DNA from 3 places in the Pelagibaculum spongiae genome. Region 3 is predicted to be linked to each of the others. Evidence: predicted binding sites of a transcription regulator. Region 3 holds the regulator's gene; each other region holds the start of a gene.
What was found. The regulator sigma-54, encoded in region 3, starts transcription at its own class of promoters, with help from an activator protein. The targets are predictions, from matches to a motif close to TGGCACNNNNNTTGCTNT.

Region 1: a site for sigma-54 is predicted at 4,847-4,864, ahead of DC094_RS06685 (P-II family nitrogen regulator). Genes of this name have one in related genera too.
Region 2: a site for sigma-54 is predicted at 3,633-3,650, ahead of glnA (glutamate--ammonia ligase). Genes of this name have one in related genera too.

Annotation. Positions count from the first base shown of each region.
Region 1 is NZ_QDDL01000002.1:156,667-166,641, reverse strand. It holds gene speE (polyamine aminopropyltransferase) at 117-971, shown strand; gene ppnP (pyrimidine/purine nucleoside phosphorylase) at 1,096-1,380, shown strand; gene DC094_RS06705 (YbaN family protein) at 1,442-1,798, opposite strand; gene DC094_RS06700 (NUDIX hydrolase) at 1,799-2,332, opposite strand; gene DC094_RS06695 (DUF4124 domain-containing protein) at 2,403-2,864, opposite strand; gene DC094_RS06690 (ammonium transporter) at 3,103-4,293, opposite strand; gene DC094_RS06685 (P-II family nitrogen regulator) at 4,432-4,770, opposite strand; gene ubiK (ubiquinone biosynthesis accessory factor UbiK) at 5,164-5,433, shown strand; gene glpT (glycerol-3-phosphate transporter) at 6,195-7,547, shown strand; gene DC094_RS06670 (DeoR/GlpR family transcriptional regulator) at 7,666-8,463, shown strand; gene DC094_RS06665 (DUF3192 domain-containing protein) at 8,553-8,933, opposite strand; gene DC094_RS06660 (PspC domain-containing protein) at 8,930-9,394, opposite strand; gene DC094_RS06655 (envelope stress response membrane protein PspB) at 9,391-9,618, opposite strand; gene DC094_RS06650 (PspA/IM30 family protein) at 9,667-9,975, opposite strand, start outside.
Region 2 is NZ_QDDL01000006.1:73,670-83,644, reverse strand. It holds gene glnL (nitrogen regulation protein NR(II)) at 1-544, opposite strand, end outside; gene DC094_RS14560 (DUF4124 domain-containing protein) at 820-1,350, opposite strand; gene glnA (glutamate--ammonia ligase) at 2,133-3,542, opposite strand; gene DC094_RS14540 (GGDEF domain-containing protein) at 4,034-5,257, shown strand; gene DC094_RS14535 (DUF4442 domain-containing protein) at 5,393-5,914, shown strand; gene ybaK (Cys-tRNA(Pro) deacylase) at 5,950-6,420, opposite strand; gene DC094_RS14525 (hypothetical protein) at 6,677-7,765, opposite strand; gene rraA (ribonuclease E activity regulator RraA) at 7,872-8,360, opposite strand; gene DC094_RS14510 (ammonium transporter) at 9,218-9,975, shown strand, end outside.
Region 3 is NZ_QDDL01000001.1:572,418-582,392, forward strand. It holds gene DC094_RS02510 (MlaC/ttg2D family ABC transporter substrate-binding protein) at 1-362, opposite strand, end outside; gene mlaD (outer membrane lipid asymmetry maintenance protein MlaD) at 363-845, opposite strand; gene mlaE (lipid asymmetry maintenance ABC transporter permease subunit MlaE) at 845-1,630, opposite strand; gene DC094_RS02525 (ATP-binding cassette domain-containing protein) at 1,630-2,445, opposite strand; gene DC094_RS02530 (calcium/sodium antiporter) at 2,665-3,624, shown strand; gene DC094_RS02535 (KpsF/GutQ family sugar-phosphate isomerase) at 3,650-4,624, shown strand; gene lptC (LPS export ABC transporter periplasmic protein LptC) at 4,692-5,273, shown strand; gene lptA (lipopolysaccharide transport periplasmic protein LptA) at 5,212-5,805, shown strand; gene lptB (LPS export ABC transporter ATP-binding protein) at 5,792-6,514, shown strand; gene DC094_RS02555 (RNA polymerase factor sigma-54) at 6,784-8,292, shown strand; gene hpf (ribosome hibernation-promoting factor, HPF/YfiA family) at 8,308-8,613, shown strand; gene ptsN (PTS IIA-like nitrogen regulatory protein PtsN) at 8,634-9,104, shown strand; gene rapZ (RNase adapter RapZ) at 9,101-9,958, shown strand.

The DNA.
Region 1 (9,975 bases), on a different contig from region 3:
TGAACTCAATTTAATGAAAGTAATTTTCCACTACAGAGTAAAAAATACTTGCCAGCAGGTTTCGCCTAGCTATGCTTGCCCAGCAATTAATGTTTTAGTTTTAGATGGTGGAAATGATGGCGCTTGATGAGAGCTGGTATAGCGAAATTCATGGCAAAGATGGCTCAGCCTTTTCTTTTAAAATCAAAGAGAAGTTGCATGAAGAACAAACTGAATATCAGCAGATAGCAATCTATCAAACTGAAACGTTTGGTCGTTTAATGGTGATTGATGACTGTGTGATGTTGACCGATCGGGATAACTTTCTCTATCACGAAATGATGTCACATCCGGCGCTGTTTACCCATGCCGATCCTAAACGTGTGGTGATTATCGGTGGTGGTGATTGCGGCACCATGAAGGAAGTATTGAAACACCCGGGTGTGGAAGAAGCTTGGCAGGTCGAAATTGACCAGCGAGTCACTGATTTGTCAGAAGAATATTTCCCTGAATTATGCTCGGCGAATAAAGATCCAAGAGCCCATTTCTATTTTGGTGATGGTATTGCCTGGATGGCTGATCAGGGTGAAGCTGCCTTTGATTTGATTATTGTTGATTCTACCGATCCGGTTGGCCCAGCTGCAGGTCTGTTTACTCAAGCATTTTTTGCAAACTGCCTGAAAGCCTTAAAAACTGGCGGCATTATGGTCCAGCAGAGTGAATCACCGATTTATCATTCCGATTTAATTGCAGGCATGCACCGAGATATGAAAGCAGCTGGTTTTGCTGACACGAAAACGCTAGATTTCCCGCAGCCGGTTTACCCATCTGGCTGGTGGAGCGCTACCATGGCGGCGAAAGGACGCGATCTGAATAATTTCAGAGAAACTGATATTGCCAATAAGCCGTTTGAAACACTTTATTACAACCTTGAGTGCCACCATAAATCTTTGGCTTTGCCAGAGTTTATGAAAAAGGCACTGGCTAAATAAGCTTTGTCTTTTGTGTTGTTACAGAATTGAGTTGTTGCCAACGGCCTTTTCATTTGATTGGGCCGATAAAAAATAAAAATAGTTGTTTTAAAAACTAATCAAAAATTTTCAAAAGGAGTCTCTTATGCTAAGCAGTAATGAATATTTTGAAGGTAAAGTAAAATCGATTGGTGGTATTCGTTCACAAGAGATGGATGCAACCATCGGCGCAATGGAACCGGGTGAATACCAGTTTTCTACCGCGGTAAGGGAATTTATGACAGTGATTAGCGGTAGCTTAAATGTACAGCTGCCTAACAGCGATAGCTGGAAAATGTACCATGCCGGTGAAACCTTTGAAGTAGAAGCGAATAGTAGCTTCAAGCTAACGGTTGAAGTGGCTAGTAGTTATTTGTGTCGCTATGAGTGATTGATATTTTCCCAGGGATGGGAAAATTATCTATTGAGTGGTATTAAAAAATTAAAATTAATTAAAGCGTTTTAATCCGTTTCATATTCCACAGCAATGCAATACACATAAATAATAGCAACACCTTTACCCATGTTAGCGGTACCACATAAATGCTAATTGAAAAACTCAGAACAATTAAAACATAAGCGCGTTTTTTATTGCTGGCTTTTATCCCTTTGTGTTTTTCCCAATCGTTAATGGCTGGGCCAAAATACTTATGGTTAATTAACCATGCGTGCAGTCGCTTGTTGCTGCGGGCAAAACACCATGCAGAAAGCAATAGAAAAGGAGTGGTTGGCAGTACCGGCAACACCACTCCGATCAATCCGGTGATCAGAGATAGCGTGCCAGCAATAGCATAAAGAATTCGCCGCATTTATGACGTCATTTCAGCTAGCAATAAATTTTTGTTGGCTTTCCATTTCGCCCAGATTGCGATGGTTTTTGAATCGATGATCTTTCCTTGGGCAATCAGCTCAACAAAGTGTTTCTCTGTGACGGGTACCTGCTCAAAAAACTCATCATCATCTTTTTGACCTGCATGTTGTTCTAATGCACGGGCTAAATAACAGTGCTGAACTTCATCACAAAAACCAGGTGCTGGTAACAGAGTGCCTAGGTCGGTCCAGTCGGTTGCATGGTGATTGGTTTCTTCGATTAATTCACGTTGTGCACACTGCAAGATATCTTCATCTGGCTCCAAGGTACCGGCGGGTACTTCGTAGATCCATTTGCCAATTGCTGGGCGATATTGCTTGAGTAACAGAATTTTGCCATCCGGCATTAGAGGAAGTATGACTACAGCACCAGGGTGATGCAGGTGAGTCCAGTCGACAATGCGATCATCAGGTAAGGTATGTTTTTGTTGTTGCACCTGAAATACGTGCCATTGGAAAAGCGTGGAAGGCATAACGTTCTCTCTTGGCTTGATTGCCTCATTATATGCCTTACCATTGCTTCTTCAGCAAATAATCACGTCATTATTTTGCGCAGTACTTGTTAACCTCTTGCTGTGCTTGTTCGGTCATCAAGCGACGTTCTTCTGTTGAGTAAATGCGTTTATTGCCTTTTGCGTCATACGAACCGGCGCGGGGAGAATGCTTTAGCATGTTTTGCCGGTTTTTTGATTGATCACATAATATAGCGCTGCGCTTACGCAATCGTTCATTATGCCGGGCTAAAGTTTTTCCCTTCAGGCGAGATTTTTTGCTCTTGTTGACAGAATCTAGCTGCTCTTTAACAGAATTTGGCGCATCAATCGCTTCGCCAGCCAAGCCTGAACCAGTTTGTTGGCCGGTTCTTTCAACCTCGATGCCAGCAGGTGGTGAGCTGCCAAAGACTACCTTGCCGTCTTGATCTTTCCATTTGTAAATTTCTGCTGCATCTGAATAATTCGCTGCGAGAAGTGCAATTGCCAAAGCAAAAATAGGAAGCACTTTCATGTTACTGCTCCGAGAAACTGGTTATCTCTCGAAAAACTAGAAAGTTAGATCAATCGGATGTGTCGATTAGCTCTCGCTTTTAACAATGGCTGCTGCTGGGTGTTGATAGATTGTGACCAGTTTAACAAATTAATTGGTTTTGAAATAAAAAACCGCCGCTATTTATTGTGAAATAGCGGCGGTTTTTTTATACGTCAAAAGACTGCTTTTCAATTAACGCTTTTACAACTTTTTAGTATTATTTATTAGTGAATTCTGGATAGGCTTCCATTCCACAATCTGCTAAATCAACACCGTTGTATTCGTCTTCTTCGCTCACTCGAACACCCATCAGTGCTTTCAGTGCTAGCCAAACCACCAAGCTGGCACCGAATACCCAAGCAAAGATCACGGCTGCACCAATTGCTTGTGCGCCAAAGCTTGCGCCACTGTTATTGACGGGAACGACCATCACACCGAATAAACCCACTACACCATGTACTGAAATTGCGCCGACTGGATCATCAATTTTCAGCTTGTCTAAAGTCAGGATAGAGAACACCACTAACACGCCGCCACATGCGCCGATTAACGTCGCTGCTAGGCCAGTTGGTGCTAGAGGTTCTGCAGTGATGGCAACCAAGCCAGCTAATGCACCATTAAGTGTCATGGTTAAATCAGCCTTACCGAACAACAAGCGGGCGGTAATTAATGCTGAGATTACGCCGCCAGTAGCTGCTGCGTTAGTGTTAAGGAAGATTTGACCGACTGCGTTAGCGTTTTCTACATCTGACAGCAGCAATTGAGAACCACCGTTAAACCCGAACCAACCTAACCAGAGGATAAATGTACCCAATGTTGCCATAGGTAAGTTAGCACCAGGAATCGCATTAACTTCACCGTTAGCGCCGTATTTTCCTTTACGTGCCCCAAGTACCAATACCCCTGCTAAAGCTGCAGCAGCACCTGCCATGTGAACGATGCCGGAACCTGCGAAGTCAGAGAAGCCAACGGTTTCACTCAAGAAACCGCCGCCCCAGGTCCAGTAGCCTTCCATTGGATAGATGAATCCGGTCATTACTACTGAGAAGGCTAGGAAAGCCCACAACTTCATCCGCTCGGCCACTGCGCCAGAGACGATAGACATTGCAGTGGCAACAAATACCACTTGGAAGAAGAAGTCGGCGCCTAATGAGTGGTCGGCTTCGCCTTTTAACACTGCGTCGGTTGTGTGTTCAGCACCGATGGTGAAACCAAGGCTTGGTAACCAACCGGCAGAAGCGTTATCAACATACATAATGTTGTAACCCACTAGCAGAAACATCACGCAGGAAATAGCAAATAGCGCAATATTTTTAGTCAGAATTTCGGTGGTGTTTTTAGCGCGAACCAGGCCGGCTTCTAGCATGGCAAAACCAGCTGCCATCCACATAACTAGCGCGCCGCACATTAGGAAATAAAAAGTATCCAGTGCGTATTTAACTTGAGTCAGATCTTCCACGGTATTTATCCTCTTGTTCTGGGCGCAACTCAGTGAAATCTTTTTGTTTCACTTATGAGTTGTTGCAGCATTCATCGTCAAATGGTGTTAAATGGCTTCTACGCCTTCTTCACCAGTACGAATCCGGATGACTTGTTCTAGGCTGCGGACAAAAATTTTGCCGTCACCAATTTTTCCGGTGCGAGCCGCGTCGGTAATCGATTCAACCACCCGTTCGACTTGTTCTGATTCAATCGCCAACTCAATTTTTACCTTAGGTAGAAAATCAACTACGTATTCAGCGCCACGGTAGAGTTCGGTATGTCCCTTTTGTCGACCGAAACCTTTGACTTCAGAGACCGTAATCCCTTGTACGCCAATTTCCGATAATGCTTCACGAACATCATCCAACTTGAATGGCTTGATGACTGCAGTGACCAGTTTCATGGTGCTCTCCTTGTAATTACCGCCGGTTATTCACCGGGCTGACTTATTGGAAATTTGTATTGCGATTGCTGAGGAAGGAGCAATCCCTGTGCCAGTTTTATTTATTCATTTATATCAACGTGTTGAAGTGAAATCATTTATTGTGGACGAAAGCGGTGCGCACCAAAACCTGACAAACGCACGCATTTGGTGCGTTAGTTATCAATAAGTTGCAGTTAAGTGCATCGTTAATTGGTGGGTTGTCAGGCAACAAATAAAAGGAAAGTTGGATTGAAGTGGCAGGGCTCGGGCTGAATCAAAAAAAGAAACCTGCTAAATTACCTAAAGTAAATTAACCAACACACTACATATTTGCTGTCAAAGGTGTGTTTTAACCAGAACCGGAGATGTCCTATGTTCGATCCCAATATGATCGATGAACTGAGCAAGAAGCTATCTGCGGCTTTGCCCCCTGGTTTGAAACAGTTTCAACAAGAGAGCGAAAAGAGCATGCGCTCAGTGCTGCAGGGCTTTTTTTCCAAGATGGATTTGGTCACTCGTGAAGAATTTGAAGTGCAGAAAGGTGTGTTGTCACGCACCCGCTCCAAATTAGAGCAGCTGGAAGCGCAAATGGCTGAACTTCAAGCGCAGTTGAATCCGTCGCAGCCAGAAGAAAAAGAATAGCGAATCGGAAAGTAGAAAATTGGCTCGATCTAGTTAGCAGTTAGTTTTTGCCAAATAATGTTTTGCCCAGCGCTGATGATCATTTTATGGTCATCAGCGTTTTTGTATCTACAGCTTGTTAACTGAAATGGGCAGTGTTGCTCAATTCCTTCGTTACCAACTGAAGGTAATTTTTGAAATAAATGACTGTTAGTTGCATGTTCGAATCAAACGATACCGATTATTCAAACTTCGCTTAAAAGGCATGACTTGCATCAGTTTTATCTTTTTCATGGGCCGTATTGGCACTCATTTCAATAAAAACAACAAAATGGTTCTAGCAATGGATTACTAGCCAAATAGCTATTAGAGCAAGCTATTGCATATAGCGGCGCTGGCGCTGTTAACGATAATAAAAGAACTTCAAATATCGCATTCAAGATCGTTTCTGATCATTTCCGAGTGCTGAAATTTCCAATGAAAATCATAAAAAACGAGTAATTATCATCATTATTATCTTGAGTTAATGAGCTTTAAGTTCTTGTATCTATCTAAATTAAATAAATAAAAACAAGTTTACCTATCTCCTTTGAGGTAGCAAGTTATGCGTTTCTGGCGGTATATTTTATTATTTTACATATCAATAACTGGTACACTTTTTTTTTCGTTTATGTGCCATTCAACTGGTTGGCAGGTGACATGCATCAAGATGTTTTCGTTCGCTTGCGCTTAATGTTCGAACTGTTACCTAACTCAAAATAATTCACAGTGCGGTTAAGCAAATGATTGGATTTCTCAAGCCACCAGCGCATAAAGAGCGTTTGCCTGAAGATCAGGTAGATGAGTCTTACAAGCGTTTAAGAATGCAGGTTTTTCTCGGTATTTTCTTCGGATATGCCGGTTATTACTTAGTTCGTAAAAACTTTACTTTAGCTATTCCTCATTTAGTAGATGAAGGCTATACCCGAGCAGAGCTCGGTCTTGCACTTTCCGGTGTTGCGATTGCCTATGGTTTGTCCAAGTTCTTGATGGGCAGCGTTTCCGACCGCAGTAATGCGCGTAACTTTATGGCACTTGGCTTGTTTGTTAGTTCATTGACCATGATTGCAATGGGTATGGTGCCTTTCTTCACCAGCTCTGTTGGCATCATGTTCGTTTTATTGATGGCTAATGGTTGGTTCCAAGGAATGGGTTGGCCACCAGCAGGCCGGACCATGGTTCACTGGTTTTCTGCCAGCGAGCGCGGCACCAAAATGGCGGTGTGGAACGTTGCCCACAATATTGGTGGTGGCTTATTAGCACCGATTGCACTGTTTGGTATGGCATTCTTTGCTGATTGGCACGCAGTGCTATATACCAATGGTTTTGTCGCACTGGGTGTTGCAGTACTCATCTGGTTAACTGTTCGTGATGCACCTCAATCACAAGGTTTGCCAAGCATTGAAGAGTACAAAAACGATTATCCGAAAGGATTTGAGTATGGAAAAGAGCATGAAAAAGAATTTACTGCCAAAGAGATTTTCTTTAAGTATGTTCTGAACAATCGACTGTTATGGGCCATCGCAATTGCTAACGCATTTGTCTATTTGGTGCGTTATGGCGTTCTGGACTGGGCACCGCTGTATTTAGAAGAAGCCAAAGGCTTCTCATTTCAAGATGCAGGTTGGGCGTATGCCTTGTACGAGTGGGCCGGTATTCCAGGTACGCTGGCTTGTGGTTGGTTGTCGGATAAAGTCTTTAAAGGCCGTCGTGCACCAGCAAGCATCATCTATATGGTGCTAACTCTGATATGCGTATTGGTTTACTGGTTCAACCCAGCAGGCAATCCTAGTGTTGATATTGCAATGCTGATTGCGATTGGCTTTTTGATCTACGGCCCAGTCATGTTGATTGGTGTACATGCACTGGATCTGGTGCCTAAGAAGGCGGCTGGTACTGCTGCAGGCTTCACCGGTCTGTTTGGTTATGTTGGTGGTGCAGTAACTGCTAACGTTGTGATTGGTCATGCGGTTGACGTTGCAGGTTGGGACGCAGGCTTTATGATTATTACAGCGGCTTGTGTGATGTCGATTGTCTTGATTGCTCTAACATTGAACTCTGAAAAACGTTCAATGGGTCATGAGGTGTCTGCATAAGATCAAAGTAAGGTGAAGCTTTTGCTAAAGCTTCACCTACTTTATTTGTACTTTTCTCTGACAACAAGAATAATGTTTGCAGCTAGTCAGGATGACTTCCGCAAACGAGGTAACCTAAATGCATAAACAGAATCAACGTCAGCGTCAGAAAACCATCGTTGATCTGGTACGGGAGAGGGGGTTTGTCACTACGGAAACCCTGGTACAGCATTTTAATGTAACGCCCCAGACAATTCGTCGTGACTTGAATGATTTAGCAGAAGCCAACTTGGTGAGTAGACACCATGGTGGCGCGGCGTCTCCTTCCAGTACCGAAAATACAGATTATGCGACTCGACTGAATCAGTTTCGTTCTGAGAAGAAAAAGATCGCCGATTCTCTGGTTCGACATATCCCCGACGGATCTTCTTTATTTATTAACATCGGTACATCTACAGAATCAGTCGCTCGAGCATTGTTGGTAAGAAACAACCTACGAGTTGTTACCAATAACTTGCATGCAGCAGCAATTTTGACCGAAAACAGCAGTTTCACTGTGATTCTTGCTGGTGGTGAAGTTCGAAATCGAGATGGCGGCATTATTGGTGAAGCCACTCGTGATTTCATCCATCAGTTCAGCATGGACTATGCCATTATCGGCATCAGTGGTGTTGGCATGGACGGTGCGCTAATCGATTTTGATTACCACGAAGTTCGTGTTGCGCAAGCCATGGTTAACAATGCGACCCATGTGTTTTTGGCTGCAGACCATTCTAAATTTGGTCGTCAGGCAATGGTTCGTTTAGGCGACATTTCTATGTTGGATGCCTTGTTTACCGACAAGCCACCACCAGAAGAATTAATTCGCCTGTTGGAGCAAAAACAGGTTCAGCTTGTTTTACCTGATATGGATGCTCCGCAGTTTCTGGCTGAGTAATTTCCAGAAAGTAAAAAACCCGCTACGGCGGGTTTTTTTATATACACGGAAGTATGGTATGTCGCAAACAGTCGTGATTCTGCTTTCGGCTACTTTTGCATCGCGACCAAAGCTAACTGTCCCCAGCTATCTAGTTGGCCTTGCTTAAAAATAAGCGGGGTACACTCTTTTTTGGTCAACGGCGCGTTTTCATCTGATCTTTGAGTGCGATAGTAAAGAATCTGAACCTTCTGCTGATTAAGGCTGAAGGCCTCACTAAAATCAGCGGTGCCAAAAATATCAATTACCTGCTGCTTGGTTTGCCCAAGATTGAGTAATGACAGGTTTTGTCGATTGTCTTTTTCTGTTGAGATTTCTAGCTGGTAGCTGTAACCATCGTCATCTTTCTTATCGCCAATATTGATGGCACAACCACTCATAAAAACAGATGTAGCTAAAAGTGCTGAAAGTGCAGTAGTTGTTTTTTTCATAGTAACGTCTCTGAGTTATTATTTTTTAAATGGTTAAACGCTTGGTTTAACTGAAAATGGCTGGAAGTTGTATGTTGCTCCAGCTTTTGTAATCGTTGCTCTAGTCGAGAAATCTTCCGAGCAAAAGCTTGTGTTGATGCCCGAGTTAATCTCGATTCATCGAGAGCAGTTTTGATTGCCACTTTTTGAGGTTGCGTATTCATCGCAACTGTCTGATAAACATTTTTTTTCTTTACTTTTCGAATCTTTTTGCTGTTTGATTTCGGTTGGCTGATTTTAACGACAATGCCAATTACGATATAAGCAGTAAAAATCTGAGCGCTAATAAAGTAGGTTAAAAGTATTGCGGCCAAACGCACCAGAATCACATCAAGATCGAACTTCTTAGCTGTTAAATGACACAAGCCTAAAATAACGGGTTGGCCATGGGCTTTAATTAAAAGCTCAGTTTGTTGCTTCATGGCCGGTTTCTCCAGTCGGGAACCTCGCTATCGAGAATTCTCTCCAAGGTATGAATTCTTTCTTCCATGCTTTCTAAGCGAATTATTGACGCATCAAAAAGTTCTTGTGATTCTTGATCTAGGCGTTCGTCTTGCCTTCTTTTGTGCCTAAGCCATGGCATATAAATAAAGAGAGCTAAAAGCACGCTAATAAGAATCACGAGCTCCAGAATATCTTCTGACATGAATGCATCCCTATAAAATAAATAGCAGCAAATATAATTGGTTAGAACTTATTGTTTCGCAAGGTTCTTTTTCAGAACTTCAAGTTCCTTTTCAATTTCATGATTTGCTTGTAATGCTTCGAACTCAGCGTGGATATCTTTTTTGCCAAGTGACTGAGAGTCGAGTTGGCTTTCTATCGCATCAATGCCTTTTTCTAATTGTTCGAAGCGGATTTCCTGTTTAACCAGAGTTTCAATTTGCGTCTTCTGCCGCATTTTAACTCGATTTGAAGAAACCTGCTCTCGCAGCCGTATTGACTCAAGCCGCTTGCGGGCATCATCCATGGCATTTTGTAAGCGAGTGATGTCTTCATCGTG
Region 2 (9,975 bases), on a different contig from region 3:
CTTCTGCAACAATAACGTCGGTGTATTCACGCTGTTCTGGGTCGGTTAATTCACCATGTAATAACTGAGCTGCACCGCGAATTCCGCCGAGTGGATTTTTTACTTCATGGGCCAATCCGCGCAACATACCTTGAGTAGCTTGCTGCTGACTGCGCAAACTTTCTTCCCGGTTAATACGACGATGGCGTTCCATTGGTTGCATCTCTAGCAACAGGTATTGCTCACCTGAAGATTCCAACATCGCACTGACAAAACAATCGACCAGTAAGTGTCGATTACCAGGTAATTCCAGATCTAGCTCTCGCTCGGCAAATGGATGCCCCAAACCAAATACGCCAGATAACTTTTCTTTAGTAAATAGATGACTGGCAAAAACATCCAGCACATCTAACCCAGTTAAACGGCGGGCACTGATTTCTAGTAAGGCTTCTGCTGCTGCATTGACATATCGAATCACCAATTGCTCGTCCAGCATCATCACTGATGTCGACAAGCTATCCAGCAGTTTATTGCTGGGCTGGAGTTCTGATGTTTTTAGTTTCATGACAATTACCAGTGCAAGAAGCAGACCAGTTCACTTGTCTTAATACGCGAGGATTCTTATCACGCGCTTGAATTGGTCAGACAAGATCTAAAACAGGTCATATTAGAATCAATTGATCTTTAGTATGCACCAAAATAGAGCATACCGAAGCACTGATGGTGCAACTGATACCAATTGATTTCTATTGCGGCTTGCTAGAGGGAAACGCTTGGAAGGAACTAAAAATCAAGCCCTGACTTTTTCAGCCAAGGCCTAGGGAATTTTTAGAATAGTTATTAGGGAGCTGATCGACGAAAAGCCCGTAAAATATTGAAACTACTAGATGTAGTCGCGACTGGCTTACCAAATCTGAGTACTCGGGCAGTAACGGTGTGACTGCCACGATCAATATTTTTCAAAGCCACACTTGGGCTATTTCCGACCACTTTGCCATCTAACAATACTTCTAACTTATCGTTCTGCCCTAGCGAAGGTGCTAACGATAAACTAATCGATAGGCTACCATCATTGGCTCGAATCGCTTGGCCGGACGTAGGATTGGTAATCGTAATTTTAGGAATCTGATTACTAGCAGGCTGAGTGCTTTTATTGCTGGAGCTGTTGTTGTAGCGACGACTAGGTTTGGTCGCTTTATAAGTTTGCCCTTTACCAACATTCACTAGCTCAGAGCCCGCAACCTGCTTATCGGTATAAATCGTATTGCCATTTTTATCGACGTAGCGGTAGAGCTCAGCACTTGCTGGCAAAGCAACTAAAGTGGCTGCTAACAGGCTGCTTAATATCAAAAATGGTCTCAGCTTGATCATCAATCTACTCTCCGTTTATGTAGATTTTTGCCGGTATATGGCGATCCGTCAAAGCCCGGATTATCTATCCAAATTAATGCAAATTCTGTCGACAGGAAACCTGTTTTAGAAATTTTAGCCAAATCAACAGAGAGTATTGCCGAAATAACTACCTAGCGTAGGATTTTAAAAGACCTTGCTGGTTTGGCAAAGATCGTCGCACCGGCATCCTGACAGATAATTGCTTCTGGCATTATCTGCATTCCTCACATCCATGTGAGTTCCTCCTTGCGATATACATTATGTCCCTATAAATACACGCACCGGCATCCTGCCTCCTTGCGATATACATTATGTCCCTATAAATAAAAATCCGCCGGGTTTAGTCGGCGGATTTGGGCCAGAAGCAATATACGCTATCTGTTAAAACTGGTGAGCAAGCTTGTTCGCTGCTGTTGGATAGAACTATAGAGAGCCAACAAAAACAAAACTCTGGCCTATGCACGGTTGCCACGGTACTGAGTCGCAAAACGAAAAGCTTCGCTAAAAATCGTCGCACCGGCATCCTGACAGATAATTGCTCCCGGCATTATCTGCATTTCTCACATCCATGTGAGTTCCTCCTTGCGATATACATTATGTCCCTATAAATACACGCACCGGCATCCTGCCTCCTTGCGATATACATTATGTCCCTATAAATACACGCACCGGCATCCTGCCTCCTTGCGATATACATTATGTCCCTATAAATAAAAAGGCCGGTCACCTTACGGTAACCGGCCTTCATTACGCCCGAGAAATTACAGGGAGTAGTACATTTCAAACTCAATTGGGTGAGTTGTCATGTTCAGAGCAGTAACTTCATCGTTTTTCAGCGCGATATATGCATCGATCATATCGTCGGTGAATACACCGCCACGAGTCAGATAATCACGATCTTCATTCAGACATTCCAGCGCTTGCTCTAAAGAAGCAGCTACGGTTGGAATCTCTTTTGCTTCTTCCGCTGGCAGGTCATACAAGTCTTTATCCATAGCATCGCCAGGATGGATCTTGTTCTGAATGCCGTCCAGGCCAGCCATTAACAAGGCAGCGAATGCCAAGTATGGGTTAGCGGTAGGATCAGGGAAACGCACTTCAATACGACGTGCCTTCGGGCTAGTCACATATGGAATACGAATTGAAGCAGAACGGTTACGTGCTGAGTAAGCCAGCATTACTGGTGCTTCAAAGCCTGGAACCAATCGCTTGTAAGAGTTAGTTGACGCGTTGGTGAATGCGTTCAATGAACGTGCGTGCTTGATCACACCACCAATGTAATACAGAGCCGTTTCGCTCAGACCACCATAACCATTGCCTGCGAAGGTGTTTTCACCATCTTTAACAATCGACATGTGAACGTGCATACCAGAACCGTTATCACCGACAACTGGCTTAGGCATGAAAGTCGCAGTCTTGCCATATGCATGTGCAACATTATGCACTACATATTTCAGGATCTGAGTTTCGTCTGCTTTCTTTACCAGTGTGTTGTACTGGCAAGCAATTTCGTTCTGGTTGCCGGTCGCAACTTCATGGTGATGCGCTTCAATTACCAGACCCATTTCTTCCATGATGTTACACATCTGGGAGCGGATATCCTGGGATGAATCGACTGGAGGTACTGGGAAGTAACCACCTTTAACACCTGGGCGGTGGCCCATGTTGTTTTCTTCGTAGCTACGGCCTGAGTTCCAAGCAGCTTCTTGAGAGTCGATCTCATAAGAAGCACCGCGCATGTCGACTTTCCAGCGAACATCGTCCAGCAAGAAGAACTCTGGCTCTGGGCCAAATAATGCGGTGTCGCCGATACCGGTAGACTTTAGATACTCTTCTGCACGATGGGCAACAGAACGTGGATCACGCTCGTAACCAGTCATAGTGGTTGGCTCGACGATGTCACAGCGCAGGTTCAGAGTTGAATCTTCAAAGAATGGATCCAATACCGCGCTATCTGCGTCAGGCATCAGGATCATGTCAGATTCGTTAATGCCCTTCCAACCAGCAATAGAAGAACCATCAAACATCTTACCTTCAGTGAAGGCGTCAACATCCAGGGTGCTGGCTGGCACGGTAACGTGCTGCTCTTTACCCTTGGTATCAGTAAAACGGAGATCGACGTAACGAACGTCGTTTTCCTTGATCATTTCCAGCACTTTTTCCGCAGACATCTGACAACATCCTCCGACAAAACTTACAGTTTGTAGTTATGACTGTTTTTTCCTGCTGCTTTTGCAGTCAGGATTGAGCACGACTGAGATACAGCAAAGCTTGTGCCAATCGACATAAGCAATTGAAACATAAAGATCAATATTACTTATGCAGCATAAAACGATACTTAAGAACTGGCTTTGAGATTACTTTGCGCATCATTTCAGTGCGTCACTCGCGAATGGCGCACCAACTTAGTGCAGCCCATGATAGAGACTTTTCGATGCTATCACTTTACGCTGCCGCTGCAATGGCCAATTTGCCACTGGCAAAAGTAAAATCTGTGATTGCCGTAGATTACTTCAATAACTAGTTTGTTCTCTTGTTGCCGCATATCGGTTGAAATCAGACTGCTTACGCCGATAAATATTCAAAATATTTCAATATCAAAATTTCGTTAAAAAACTCAATAAAACAACAGAGTAATATTCAAAACAATCTAGCAATATCGATGAGACAAATAATATTTTCTCTTTATGGTAATTGCTTAAATAGTGGGCAGCGGATAATCTGGCAAAATGGTGGTAATAAAAGAAAAACAAATTTGATCCTGGATGCATCTATCGGCCAGGACCCTCTGCTTCGGCAGCGGCTCACCTTTGCACTTGGTGCATGGCGAAGTACTTGGCTGAACAATCTGGTATTTGCAGCTGTACTGGCTCTTTTATTACAGCCAGTAATACAGCCTATTGCGCTTGCCTGGTGGATACTTTCAGTTTTGGTCGTAAATAGCGGCAGAGTGTTTATCGGCTGGAAATATGAAAAAAATGGCCAACCCGCCAGTCGCTATTGGTATTTAATCTATGCAGTATCCACGCTAACTTCAGCTATTGTCTGGAGTGCTGGCAGCATGATTTTATTTCCAGAATCTTCTGCCAAACACCAGCTTTATATGATTATCGTCATTGGCATTATTGCCCATGGTGCAAGCTACCATCATTCATCTAGTCCGCGTTTACTGGCGGCCTACCTGCTAATACTGATTCCCCCTAGCGCAATAAAAATTCTACTCAGCAGCAATGATCAAATCGATATGACATTGAAGCTGATTGGCACCCTTATTCTGCTAGTGTTGGCGTTGTCTGCCAAAAGAATGTGCCGGACCCAAACCGAAACCATGCAGTTAAAAGAAGCACTGCGGAAAATGGCCAATATCGATAGCCTGACTAGTATTGCCAATCGGCGTGCTTTTGATGAGTTATTACAAAAAGGCTGGCATCAGGCTAAGCATCGGCTTCAGCCCTATTCAGTTATTCTGCTAGATATCGACCATTTCAAACTTTATAACGATTACCTAGGCCATGTGAATGGCGACCGAGCGCTCAAGCTGGTAGCCGGTGCAATTCGCGATAGTTTGGAACGCGCCACCGATCAAGTTGCTCGTTATGGCGGGGAAGAGTTTGCCGTTTTATTACCGAATACCGATGCCAAAGGCGCCAAAATTATTGCTGAAAAAATCCGCAATAAAATTGTTGGATTAAATCTGGAACATAAAAAATCTCCCACCAGTAATTTCATTACGCTTTCAATTGGCATTGCTACTCGAGAACAAATCTGTAGCAATATGCATTGTCGGCAACTAGTCGAAGAAGCTGACAGTGCCCTGTATTACGCCAAATCGTCTGGCCGAAATTGTTCAATTAGCTACCCTCAACAATTTTCTCGTAGTGCATGAATAGCGCCTGAGTCATGTTTGAATAGTGCTTAGGCCGTACCTGAATATCCGATATAAATCTCAATTACCCCGCTTCTTATTCATTTCAGATGCTGTTACATTCCAGCGATCTGTCCACAAATAAGAAGAAGCTCAATGGCCAGCCAGAAAAAAAATGCGTTTATGAAAGTTGTCGGATTCGGCAACATGTTTTCCAATAAGCTGGGTGCTCGTATTGGTACTTGGGCATTTTGCAGCCGCATTCATTATGCCAAAACTTCCGGAATCAAATTCACCAAACTGACTTCGTCAGAAACTCGGGCCAGCATTCGTAATATCAAACGAGTGCAAAACCACATTGGCGGTATTCACGCCACGGCAATGGCAACTTTGGGTGAATCAGCCACTGGTTCTGTATTGGCAATGAACTTGCCAGATGACAAATTGCCATTGCTCAAAAGCATGAAAATCGACTATGTCGCTCGTGCCAATGGTGATATGAAAGCCATTGCATCCTTATCAGATGAACAGCGTGAGCAGATCAGAACTCTGGACAAGGGTGAGGTGACCGTGCAACTTGAAGTGAGAGATTCCAAATCAGGCGAGCCAATTTTAGGCGAGTTTACTTGGGCATGGATCCCAAAAAAGCGTCGTGAGAAAAAAGCTGAAGCGGCATAACCAATATCGGCAAAAATTGCTTGTGAGTAGTTTAATTACTCACAAGCAATCGCAACCAACTTACCATCTAACAGATTAATTAAGTCCGATGGTGCCAGCGCAATTTCCAACCCTCGCCGACCGGCACTGACATGAATTTCTGCAAAATCCTCAGCGCTGAGATCAAGAAAACTGCGCAAGCGTTTCTTCTGCCCCAGCGGGCTAATGCCACCCGTTACATAGCCGGTAACTTTTTCAGCCTTGCTTGGATCAGCCATGGCAGCTTTACGCGCACCAGCCACTTTGGCTAGTTTCTTCAAATCTAGTTTGCAGCAAACTGGCACCATACCAACGACTAACTCACCGTTATCCAACTCAGCCAATAGCGTTTTGAATACTTGTTGAGGATTTAGGCCAAGCACTTGAGCAGCTTCAATACCGTAAGATTGCGCACGTGCATCATGCTGATACTTAACCACGCGATGGGTGATTTTGGCTTTCTTCGCCAGATTGATAGCCGGGGTCATCTTCACTCCTAGCAGCTGCTAAATGTATGCTAATAAGTCAGCAGCAATTTTATCATCAACTTAGAATAAGTGCTTGTTTCTAGATTTATGGAAGTGAAGAAGTTTCATATTTCTGACTGATGAAGCTTAACAATCTAAATTTTTATTAATTTTAAAATGCTTTGGTATTATGTTGAGTTTCATTACTTGACGATTAGGTTTCTGCCATCCGTGGCAAAGAATAATTATGATTTAAAAAATAAACTAATAATTAAAACTAATTTTTTGAAACCAACATTAAATTAATATATTCAGAATTATCTGTTGGTACTTGGCCCGTACACATGAGTATTTTTGTTCCACTCTCTGCTGCGTCTCGATCAACCATACAGTAAAAATTACCATTATCCGTATCAATATTCATCACAGCTGCAATAAATCCATTCGTTGGTGAATTTGGTGTGGATAATGTTAAAGTTGCACTATCGCTTGATAATACACCAGTCAGCGGATTTACTTCTTTCAACTGGCACACGCCCGCATTGCTGCACGAAACGTTAACTGCATTTATCTGACTACCATCTGGATCGCCATTATTAAGAGCTAATCCAACATACTCACCCTGAAAGCCAGAGAGTGTCCCAGCTGATTTAACGGGTAAAGAGAAATAGAATAATGATGCGGCGTCGTCAGCAATATTTGTTTGAATAATCGATCCACCACCATCGGTCAAATAAAGTACATCACCATTATCACTATCAACCGGATCATCTATTACTAAAATTCCGTCTTGGCAGGATCCAGATCTAAAACTTGAAGCAGATCCTCGTCTAGTTCCAGCAGAGTTATAGCTAGAGGTAAGGCTGGCCACTCCAGTTGCAGTGTTAAACCCAAGCTGCCCAAATAGATCGACATCTATTGAAGTAAGGTCTGCACCATCTTCCAAGTTAATAGCTAACCAATTGGCAACATAATCTTCGTTGGGGCAATTTCCCGCAGAAACCATTGGCACCAAGCCATCACCACCAACCGGTTGTAATAAAAACATAACGCCTGGCACTTCCAAGCCAAACGCCATGCTTCCAGCGACAGTACCGCTATCTGAAGAGCCAGTGACCGTCATCGCCACAAAACCTGATGGCAACTTTTGATAATTACCTGAAAAAGAAAGCTCAACATCGGCTTGAGGATTCTCTCTATAAGTAATTGAAAATTGATCATTGGACGAAAGATCTACCGTCCATGTTGATCCAGGGCCTATGTAGCTTTCTGTACGAATACTGCTGCTTTCCTTGCTCCCACCCCCACAAGATAAGATAATGCTACTAAGCGTTATGATAAATGAAATATAAAAAATTCTTCTCATAATTAAACAACCATTATTTCTCCGAATCCGTAAGTATATTCCTATCAACAGCAATATCAATTTAAATTAAAAATCCAGTTAAAAGATATCGTTAGTCACTTATTAATTACCGTTCAACAAGTGCTTTATCAGAAACAATAATTCCATTTAAATCGGCATAAATATAGTTTCCTGGTATAACAGTAACACCAGAAAATTGAAGTGGAATATTAATATCACCCAAACCTCTTTTATCGGTTTTCATTGGATGGCTGCCTAAAGCCTGTACACCAATATTGAGTGTTTTAAGAATTTCTACATCGCGAACACAGCCATAAATAATAATGCCAGCCCAACCATTATTTTGTGCTTTTTCTGCCAGCATGTCGCCAAGGCAAGCGCGTCGCATTGAACCGCCGGCATCAACCACCATTACTTTTCCGGTTCCGTCGGTATCGACCAGCTGCTTTACCTTGGAATTATCTTCAAAACATTTCACTGTCACCACTTCGCCACAAAAGCTTTCATTACCACCAAAGCTTTTATAAACCGGATCTAAAACAGAAACTTGTTTAGGGAATTGATCACACAGATCAGGAGTAGAAAGATTGCTCATTATTATGTTTCCTGAGTTTATTTGAATTAATTTTTCAGAATGCTAACCGGAGTCTGGTGTTTTTCAAAATATTGAACGGAATAGTCGAGAGTTAAAGATCTATGTTCTGCCTGTCGTCGCACTAGCATCCATGCTTCCTTGCGATATACATTCCTTCCCTGGAAATATTCGCACCAGCATCCATGCTTCCTTGCGATATACATTCCTTCCCTGGAAATATTCGCACCAGCATCCATGCTTCCTTGCGATATACATTCCTTCCCTGGAAATAAAAAATCCGCCGAGGTGAGTCGGCGGATTTGGGCCAGAAGCAACATGTGCTATCTGTTAAAACTGGTGAGCAAGCTTGTTCGCTGCTGTTGGATAGAACTATAGAGATCTAAACAAAACAAAACCCTGACCTATGCACGGTTGCTGCGGTACTGAGTCGCAAAAGCAAAACCTTTGCTGGGAAGCGACTTCCCAAAGACCTTAACGTTGATTTGGTTAAGATCTTTTTATAGCGAAGCAGCAAACGGCGGCGATTATGAACCGGTTTTTCAGCCATCTCTAGCTTTTTTGATGTAAGCACCATTTCAGTTCAAAACAGCGCACCAACAGATCGCTATAACCGTGCACTCTGCTCAGGATTGGCACACTTTCTGCTAACAATATTGCAAAAGGTCAGACAAATTTATCGCCGGCTTCGACGCCGCCCGCCGATTGAGAGTTTTGCATAGGCAACTCTTGCCAAGCGAGCAATAAAGGTGCAATAAACTACATATGCGCACCAATAAGAAGCACTAATTCTAATAATAAACGGCGATCAAACTTCTGTTTTGAAAAGCTAACTAACAAATAAGTGGTGTCCCATGGAAATGAGCAGCAGCGATACGCTCTTTGTGCTGTTAGGCGCAATTCTGGTTCTGGCAATGCATGCTGGATTTGCATTTTTAGAAGTTGGAACGGTTCGAGATAAAAACCAGGTTAATGCGCTGGTTAAAATCATGGTCGATTTTGCTGTCTCGGCGGTTGCTTACTTCTTTGTGGGTTATTCGGTTGCCTATGGCGTCGATTTCTTTCGTAGTGCCGAGCAACTCGCTAGCTTAAATGGCTACGAATTGGTCAAATTTTTCTTCCTAATGACCTTTGCCGCTGCAATACCGGCCATTGTTTCTGGTGGCATTGCTGAACGTGCTCGCTTCTATCCACAATTAGTGGCCACTGCTGTATTAGTCGGCCTAATTTATCCATTCTTTGAGGGCATTGCTTGGAATGGCAACTTTGGTTTTCAAGGCTGGCTAGAAGCTACTTTTGGCGCGGCATTCCATGACTTTGCTGGCTCAATAGTGGTGCATGCGATGGGTGGCTGGATCGCACTGGGTGCTGTAGTCATGCTTGGCGCACGCAAAGGCCGCTATACCAAAAAAGGCAAGCTAGTCGCCTTTCCACCTTCAAACATTCCTTTTCTGGCACTCGGTGCTTGGATCTTAACCGTTGGCTGGTTTGGTTTTAATGTGATGTCAGCACAGAAGGTCGGCGATATTTCCGGGCTAGTTGCAGTCAATACCATGATGGCCATGGTCGGCGGTATATTGGCATCATTAATTGTCGGTAAAAATGACCCTGGCTTTAT
Region 3 (9,975 bases):
TCAACTCGCTCGCCGTTATAAGAGCCAAAAGCCTTGCTGTAGGTATCAATAACTAATTCAGTGTAGCGAGCAAGAAACTGTCTCTTTTGATCAGTCGTCAGTTTTCTCCAGTATTTTCCTAAAGAAATTTTTGACATACGCACCACATCAAAATACGGCACTACCTGACGGCGCAGAATATCCGGAACAACCGTGTCATCCGTTTTAATTTCATCTTTGCGCTGATTTAATTCCTGCAGCATTTTACTAATTGCAGAATCAACTAGCTGAACCGCGGCTATACCATCTGCGTTATCATCGGCATAGACAGAACTGCTGATTAACAAAGATAAAGACAAAAACAGTCCCAATAACTTTTTCACTTAGAATTCCTCGTCTTCATTGCTACTATTTGAACCTGCGTTAAACAGGAACTGTCCAACCAGTTCTTCTAATACCAATGCTGATTGGGTAATTTCAATTTCACTACCCTGCTCCAACGACTCATCATCACCACCAGGTGACAAGGCCAGATACTGGGAACCTAATAAGCCTGCGGTATGAATGCTAGCAGAAGTATCCGCGGGGATTTTGTTATAGCCTTGATACATTCCAACGGTTACGACTGCTTCGAAAGTATCTGAGTCAAAATCAATTTTGGTGATTTCACCTACTTTGACACCAGCAATAGTGACAGGTGCCCTAATTGCTAAACTTCCAACATTTTCAAAGCGAGCAGAAACTGAGTAAGCAAGACGATCTTGACCAAACGCAAGGCCACTGATTTTTAGCGCGATAAACACTAATGCAGCAAAGCCAATAATTAAAAACAGACCAACGGTAAACTCTTGACCACGGCTTCTCATTAAGCCAATCCTCCAAACATCACGGCAGTCAGTATAAAATCCAACCCCAAAATAGCTAACGAGCCGTAGACCACTGTTCTTGTGGTTGCTCGACCAATCCCTTCCGAAGTCGGAATACAATTAAATCCTTGAAACACAGCAATCCAAGTAACTACAGCGCCGAAAACAATACTCTTTATCGTGCCGTTTAAAACATCATCACTCCAATCGACTGCCTGCTGCATGTTGCCCCAAAAGGCACCACTATCTATTCCCAACCATTGCACGCCCACTAGATAACCGCCCATTACACCAACACTGGTGAAAATAAACGTTAGCAGCGGCAATGAAATAAAACCTGCCCAGAACCTTGGTGCAATCACTCGTTGCAATGGATCAACCGCCATCATTGCCATCGAAGAAAGCTGCTCTGTTGCCTTCATTAAACCAATTTCAGCAGTTAATGCCGAACCAGCACGACCGGCAAATAATAAACCAGCAACTACCGGGCCTAATTCTCGAACCAGCGTTAAAGATACCATCGGCCCTAACGCTTCTTCAGCACCAAACGATACCAAAATAGTGTAGCCCTGAAGCCCGAGTACCATGCCAATAAACAGCGCTGAAACAATAATAATCAGTAACGATAAAACACCCACTGAATATAATTGCCCAACCAACGCAGGAAAGCCGCTACGCGGTTTGGGTACTCTGAAAATGGATTGGGCGAGAAAAATACCTGCACGGCCTACTGTCTCGATCCAGTCACTACCAGATCTGCCAACGCGTAAAATATGATCCAGCATTACGCTTTACTCCCGGCCAATAAATCTTTGGCAAAATCTTCAGCCGGAAAATGAAATGGCACCGGACCATCAGGTAAGCCCGTCATAAACTGCTTAACCCTCGGCGCATCATTATATTTCAATTCTTCAGGGGTGCCTTGGCCAATCACTTTGCCATTGGCAACTAAGTAAATGTAATCAGCAATTGAAGCTACTTCTGGCACATCGTGAGAAACAATTACTGAAGTAAGTTGCAATGCATCATTTAACCGTTTGATCAGCGTAACTAGTACGCCCATTGAAATGGGATCCTGACCTACAAAAGGTTCGTCATACATAATTAACGCCGGATCCAATGCAACCGCTCTGGCCATTGCAACCCGGCGAGCCATACCACCAGAAAGTTCGGTTGGCATTAAATCCCTAGCACCGCGTAATCCCACCGCATCTAGTTTCATTAACACTAAATCACGAATCATATTTTCTGACAGATTGGTGTGTTCACGGATAGGAAAAGCGACATTTTCAAAAACAGTTAACTGACTAAACAATGCACTGCTTTGAAACATCATCCCCATATCACGCCGGATATCAAATAGCTGTTTGCGCGTCATATTAGGCACAGACAGCCCATCAATTGATACATCACCAGAATCCGGAGTCAGCTCACCACCGATAATCCGCAGCAAGGTAGTTTTACCCGTGCCACTCGGCCCCATAAAAGCAGTAATTTTTCCGCGACGGATATCCATATCGATTCCGTCATAAATAATGCGATTGCCGCGAGAGAATTTTAAATCACGAACTTCAATCAGATTGTCGTTCTGTTGAGTCATTTACAATATGCCACGCTTTCACTGTACTAAAGTTCACATTAGTTTCTAACTCGGTGAAAATCAGTACAAAATCCATAAAAAAAACAAAATCCCATACCTCGGGAAGATCGCAAGTTTGTCCGGTCTGACAGCCGTGGTCAATAACCAATATGAATTAAACAGTTGCATCTTTGGTGCACTCTTCTTACATTGCCGCCATTATTGTTAAAGCTCGAAATTATGATTACAGCAATTTTACTCACACTCGCAGGTTTGGTTTTACTCGGTTGGAGTGCTGATAAGTTCATCGGCGGTGCCGCTGCAGTTGCCGCTTTATTAGGCATATCTCCAACACTGATTGGCTTGACCATCGTCGCTATCGGATCTTCTGCTCCAGAGATGCTGGTCGGTGTTATCGCGGCTAGCGAAGGTGCTGGCGATATTGTGGTCGGCAATGTTATCGGCTCCAACATCACTAACATTGCCTTGGTTCTCGGCTGTTCAGCGCTAATCGCACCATTAACTACCGATAACGCAATATTAAAACGTGAAATCCCACAGCTATTACTCGTCACATTGCTAGCTGCGGGATTATTAGTAGATGGCCACCTTGATCAACTAGACGGCACGATTCTTTTTGTTGGCTTGGCCGTGTTTATGATCTGGCTAATTCGCCAAGGTATGCAGCAGAGCAAAAGCGGCAAAGCGCCTGAGGTTGATATGCCTGATCCGATGCAACCAAAACAGGCATGGTTTTGGTTAGTTGCTGGCATGATTTTGCTGCCGATGGGTTCGAAAATGCTAGTTTCTGGCGCGGTAGACCTAGCTCGGCTAGCCGGTCTTAGTGAACTTTTAATCGGCTTAACCATTATCGCTATCGGTACCAGCTTGCCGGAATTAGCTGCCGCAGTGTCCAGTGCAAGAAAAGGCCACGGTGAAATGGCGATTGGCGCAGTGGTCGGCTCGAATATTTTCAATATTCTTGCTGTATTGGGTATTCCCGGCCTGATCAGCCCATCTAATGTCGCCAGCGAAGCTATTTATCGTGACTTACCGGCAATGGTGGGCTTGACGCTATTGCTTGCTCTGTTTCTAATGCACGGCAGACATCGACAGCAGCTTAGCCGTCGACAAGGCGCACTTCTTTTAAGCCTGTTTATTGGCTATATGACTTTACTGGGATTCCAAAGCGTTAGTTAACTGAATTCCTATCGGAGAAATACCCATGACTCAGCAAGAACAGTTTTTAGCGCTTGGCCTAGCGGTTATTCGTACCGAAACTGATGCCATTGCAGCACTCCAATCAAGAATCGATCAGGATTTCGGCAAAGCCTGTCAGATTATGCTCGAGTGCAAAGGCCGTGTTGTCGTAACCGGCATGGGTAAATCCGGCCATATCGGCGGAAAAATTGCAGCCACTTTGGCCAGTACCGGCACTCCGGCATTTTTTGTTCATCCGGGTGAGGCCAGTCACGGCGACCTTGGCATGATTACCCGCCAAGATGTGGTATTGGCACTCTCCAATTCTGGCGAAACTTCTGAAGTCATCACCTTGTTGCCACTGATACAGCGAATGAATATTCCTCTTATCAGCATGACAGGCCGACCAGAATCAACTTTATCTCGCCGCGCTAGCGTCAATTTGAATGTGGCAGTCGAAAAAGAAGCCTGTCCATTAGGATTAGCGCCAACATCCAGCACCACTGCCACTTTGGTGATGGGCGATGCACTGGCGGTCGCGCTTTTAGAAGCCAAGGGTTTTACTGAAGAAGATTTTGCTTTTTCTCATCCTGGCGGCAGCCTCGGCAGAAGATTACTGGTTAAGGTCAGCGATTTGATGCATACCGGCGAGCGGATTCCATCAGTACCTGAAGATGCCTCGTTAAAATATGCCGTGATGGAGATGACCAGCAAAGGCCTAGGTATGACTGCAGTGGTTGATGGAAAAAATCGGGTGCTGGGTATTTTGACCGATGGCGATTTACGCCGAATGCTAGACGATCAATTAAGCCTGAGTAACACTCAAGTATCTGAAATTATGACGCCGAACTGCAAAACTTTAGATGCCGAAGACCTAGCAGCCAGCGCACTGCAATTGATGGAACAGCATAAGATCAATTCATTTTTAGTGACTGATCAGCAGAAACAACTGGTCGGTGCCTTGAATATGCATGACTTACTTAGAGCGGGAGTTGCCTAATCAACACTCGAACAACCATTCAAACAGCAACTACTGATGCACCAAAAAAAAATCTTGGTTGCTTGTTATGAAAAAACGATCATTTACTACTGCGGCGGTTATTGCTGTGATAGCCGCTGGCTGGTATTTCAAGCCAGCAGCTATCGATACAGTGATCCTGGACCGCTCGGCGCAGCCTGAAGTGGTTCAAGAAATGCAGCAATTTCAGCAAATCCGACTCAATAGCCAAGGACGGGCAATCGATAACTTGTCTGGTAAATCGTTACAGCAAATGCAAGATGGCTCCAGTCAAATTCAGGCACCAGAAATCAAAAGCAGCCAAGGTTGGTTAATCCAGGCTGACATTGCTCAGATAGAACCCTCAAGCGATGAATTTACCTTGAGCGGTAATGTTGTGATGTCCAGCACCAAAGATTTTGGCTCTGCCCTGAAAACCGAGCAGTTGCGCTATTTACAGCAGCAGCAACGTGCACAAACTGATAAAGAAGTTACAATAAGCGGCGACCAATACCGCTTGGCCGGCCAAGGGATGCGAATTGACCTTGAAGCTGGCACCATGCAGCTCCTTGCCAACACCCGGGGAAGATATGAAATATCCGGCAATCCTGTTGCTGATGACTCTACTCAGCCAACCAGCCGCCGCCCTTAACAGCGATTTTGATCAACCGATACAGATTCAGGCCGATAGTTCTTTATTAAATCAGGGCCAGGGAATCGATATTTATAGTGGCCGTGTTGAATTAAGCCAGGGCTCTCTATCCCTGACTGCTGATGAGTTACGCATTCACAAAAACAGCAACGGTAACCTCGATCGCATTGTTGCGATTGGCGAGCCTGTTTACCTACAGCAACTCAACGAACAGCAAGAAACCATTACCGCAACAGCAGCAAAGATTGTTTTCCAGTCTGTCAAAGGTGTGATTGAGCTTTCTGAAGACGCGCAACTGATTCATCCGGGTAATGCGATAGTGAACGCACAGCAAATCACTTACGACAGCCGAACTCATCAGGTTCGCTCCAGTGGCGGCAAAGATCCAGGCGAACGCGCCACCATTATTTTGCAGCCCCAGAGCTCACAACTGAATTTGGTGCCTAACAACAATAGCGATACATCAACTACCTCTGAGCCAAACAACGCCGAATCTTTAAATCAAAATGAGAGCAGCAATGCAGGTTCTTAAGGCGCAAAACCTGGCCAAAAAATACGGCCCTCGCCAGGTGGTTGCCGATGTCACTATTGAAGTAAAACCAGGCCAAATTGTCGGTTTACTCGGCCCCAATGGCGCTGGAAAAACCACCTGTTTTTATATGATTGTTGGCTTAGTACCTTGCGATAGCGGCAAGGTTATTCTGGGTGATGAAGATCTGACTGGCATGCCGATGCACCATCGCGCGCGCCGTGGTATTGGTTACCTACCCCAGGAAGCATCGATATTTCGCAAGTTGTCGGTCGAACAAAATATTAAAGCGATTCTCCAACTAAGAAATTTAACTGCCGCTGAAGAACGTAAAGAACTCGAACATTTACTGGAAGACTTCCAGCTGACTCATATTCGACATTCTGCTGGCATGGCATTATCTGGCGGAGAAAGGCGTCGGGTTGAGATCGCCCGTGCATTAGCGGCAGCACCTCAATTTATTTTGCTTGATGAGCCCTTTGCTGGTGTCGATCCTATTTCGGTCAATGACATTCGAAAGATCATTCAACAATTACGCGACCGCGGCCTTGGGGTATTAATTACCGACCACGGTGTTCGTGAAACCTTGTCGGTATGTGAACATACTTATATCGTTAGCAACGGCCATGTAATTGCCGAAGGTGATGCAGAAACGCTAATGCAAAACCCTCAAGTTCGACAAGTCTATCTCGGTGATGATTTCAGTCTTTAATAGCTGCGATCTAACCATGATCATCGATACCGTCGGGGCAGCATCCAACCAGTAGATTATTGATCATCTGATAATCGTTGTTTTTTGCTGCATCAACTGTGTATTCCGCTAAAAGCAACCCCATTTCTTACTATATGCAATTTTCATGACACAGTGCTTTGAAAACCTTATATTTCAATGCCTGAATCATAAAAATGACTAACGTGCAAGCTTGCTGAAACGCACCGAAAAAGGTAACTTTCAGTCATTGCAGTTTATGCGGGATCAGCATGAAACCTATGCTACAACTTCGCGTCGGCCAAAGCCTCAATATGACGCCCCAGCTGCAGCAGGCGATTCGCCTTCTTCAGTTATCTTCACTCGACCTACAAAGTGAAATTCAGCAGAATCTCGACAGCAACCCAATGTTGGAGCTGACCGAAAATGATGCTGAACCATCGGTCAATGCTGAAGCAGACGCTGCCGAAACCGCGCAAAAAAATGAATCTGAGAGCGCCATTGATAACTCGGTTGATTTGAGCGCTGCCACAGAAATTCAACCAGATTTGCCGGTCGACACCCAATGGGATGATATCTACCAAAGCTCATCACCTTCTAGCTCTGGCCTTTCTCGCTCTTCCGCCCAAGACAATAGCGACTTTGAAAGCAATGCCGCTGCCGATGAAGATCTACAAAAACATTTGTCATGGCAAAGTTCGGTCGCCCATTTCAATCCTAAAGATGAATTGATTGCCGAAGCAATCATTGAGTCAATTGATGAGCAAGGTTATCTGCAGACCAGCTGCCAAGAGATTCTCGATACGGTCAATCAACAATTGAAAGAGCTGCTCCCTGCAGATGAATTAGAATTGCTGAACTTGGATGAGATTGAAGTGATTCGCCATCGTATCCAACAATTTGATCCGATTGGCTGTGCTTCTATCGATTTGCGCGATTGCTTGATGGTCCAGTTAAAACGGCTCGATTCAACTATCCCTTCACGCGCCGATGCGATCAATATTGTTGACCGCTACATGAAATTACTCGGCAGCCGGGATTATCGTCAATTAATGCGGCTAGCTCGTATCAAAGAGCCACAACTCAAACTGGCGTTGGAATTAATTCAAGGGTTAGACCCAAGACCGGGTGGCAATATCGCGACGAATAACACCAGCTATGTGGTGCCTGATGTTTTTGTCAGCAAGTGCAATAACCGCTGGATGGTAGAATTAAATCCGGATACGGCACCAAAAATTCGAATCAACGATGGCTATGCCTCTTTGATTCGTCGCGCCGATAACAGCCGCGACAATTCATTTTTAAAAGATAATTTACAAGAAGCCCGCTGGTTCTTAAAAAGCCTTGAAAGCCGCAATGAGACACTACTCAAAGTGGCTACCGACATTGTTCAACACCAACAAGGTTTTCTAGAATATGGCGATGAAGCAATGAAACCATTAGTGTTGCACGACATCGCAGAATCGGTAGGAATGCATGAATCAACCATCTCTCGAGTCACTACTCAAAAATTTATGCATACCCCTCGCGGGATTTACGAACTAAAATATTTCTTCTCAAGCCATGTTAATACCACCAGTGGTGGCGAGTGCTCTTCTACTGCGATTCGTGCCTTGATTAAAAAGCTGGTTGCTGCAGAAGATGCCAAAAAACCACTGAGCGATAACAAAATTGCCGAGCTATTAAAAGAACAAGGTATCAAAGTTGCCCGACGCACTATCGCTAAATATCGGGAATCTTTATCGATACCACCCTCCAATGAAAGAAAACAATTAATCTGAACAGGAGCAGAAGCTATGCAACTGAACATCACAGGGCACCATTTGGAAGTTACTCCCGCGTTGCGCGAACACATTGAGGAAAAACTTGATAGAATCCGCCGCCACGGATCCAAGATCAGTAACACACATGTTGTCTTGAACGTTGAAAAAGGTCGCCATACGGCTGAAATTCAAATGAACGTAGAAGGCGCTCAACTAGTTGCCAACTGCGAATCAGATGACATGTACCGTGCGATAGATTCGATGACCGATAAGCTTGATCGTCAGATAATCAAGCATAAGGAAAAACACTTACAACATAATCATGGGCAGGGGCATTAAGGCCTCTGACACTGGAAGCAATGCAGTTAATTGATATTCTGACGCCTCAGCGTACTCGTTGTGGCGTAACAGGGGTTAGCAAGAAGCGAGTACTTCACTTAGTGAGTGAAGTACTCGCCGAAACACGCCCTGAAATTGATGCTTTAAATGTTTTTGATCATCTAACCAAACGTGAAAAACTTTCTAGTACTGGGTTAGGAAATGGCGTTGCTATTCCCCACGGCCGTTGTGATTGTATTGAAGACATTTTGGCTGTGCTGATCAAAACCGATGATCCAATCGATTTTGACAGTCCAGACAGAAAACCGGTTGATCTAATATTTGCTTTGCTAGTGCCAACACAAGCCTGTGATGAACATTTGCAAGCCTTATCAGCATTAGCCCAGTTACTTGATAGCGAACAAACCCGACAAAAACTGCGTGCCGCCAGTGATTCAAAAGAACTCTATCGGCTGGTATGCGAACTGGACCAACCGAGAGCGAGTGCATGAGTCAATTGCTGATAGTCAGTGGCAGATCTGGATCCGGCAAAAGTATTGCTTTATCGATCCTTGAAGATCTCGATTATTACTGTGTCGATAATCTTCCTCTGGCACTGGTTCCTCAGCTGACTCAACTCATTGAACAGCAGCATAGCTATTCAAAAATTGCCCTTGGTATCGATAGCCGAAATCTGGCTGAAGATTTTTCTTGCTACCAACAATTGCTGGAGAATTTACAAAGCCAAGGTACCGAATGCAGCACTTTGTTCTTGGACGCAGAAGACGCCGTTTTACTAAAACGCTTTAGTGAAACCCGTCGTAAGCATCCAATGTCGAGCGAACAAATATCTCTAACCGAAGCAATCAATCTGGAGCGACCGCGGTTAGAGCCTATTGCCGCCAGCGCCAGTTTTCGTATTGATACCAGCCACCAAAGCATCCATCAGCTGCGCAGTGAAATTAAAAAAAGATTAGCTGATACGGGTGGTGAAACTATGGTGCAATTCTTATCTTTTGGATTTAAAAAAGGCTTGCCTAGCGATGCCGATTTTGTATTCGATATGCGCAGCCTGCCAAACCCACATTGGGTACCAGAATTGCGGCCACTCACCGGACTAGATGAACCGGTAGCTAATTACTTATCCAGTCAGCCAGAGGTTCAGCAGATGCTGAATGACCTGCGCAATGTACTTAAAAACTGGATCCCATCGACCGTTGCTAGCAACCGCAGCTATTTAACCATTGCTATAGGTTGTACTGGCGGACAGCATCGTTCGGTGTTTATCGCCCAAACACTCGGCAAGGAATTCGCCGACTTGCAACATTGCAAGGTCATGATTCGACACAGGGAACAAAATCCATGAACAGCCTAACCAGCAGC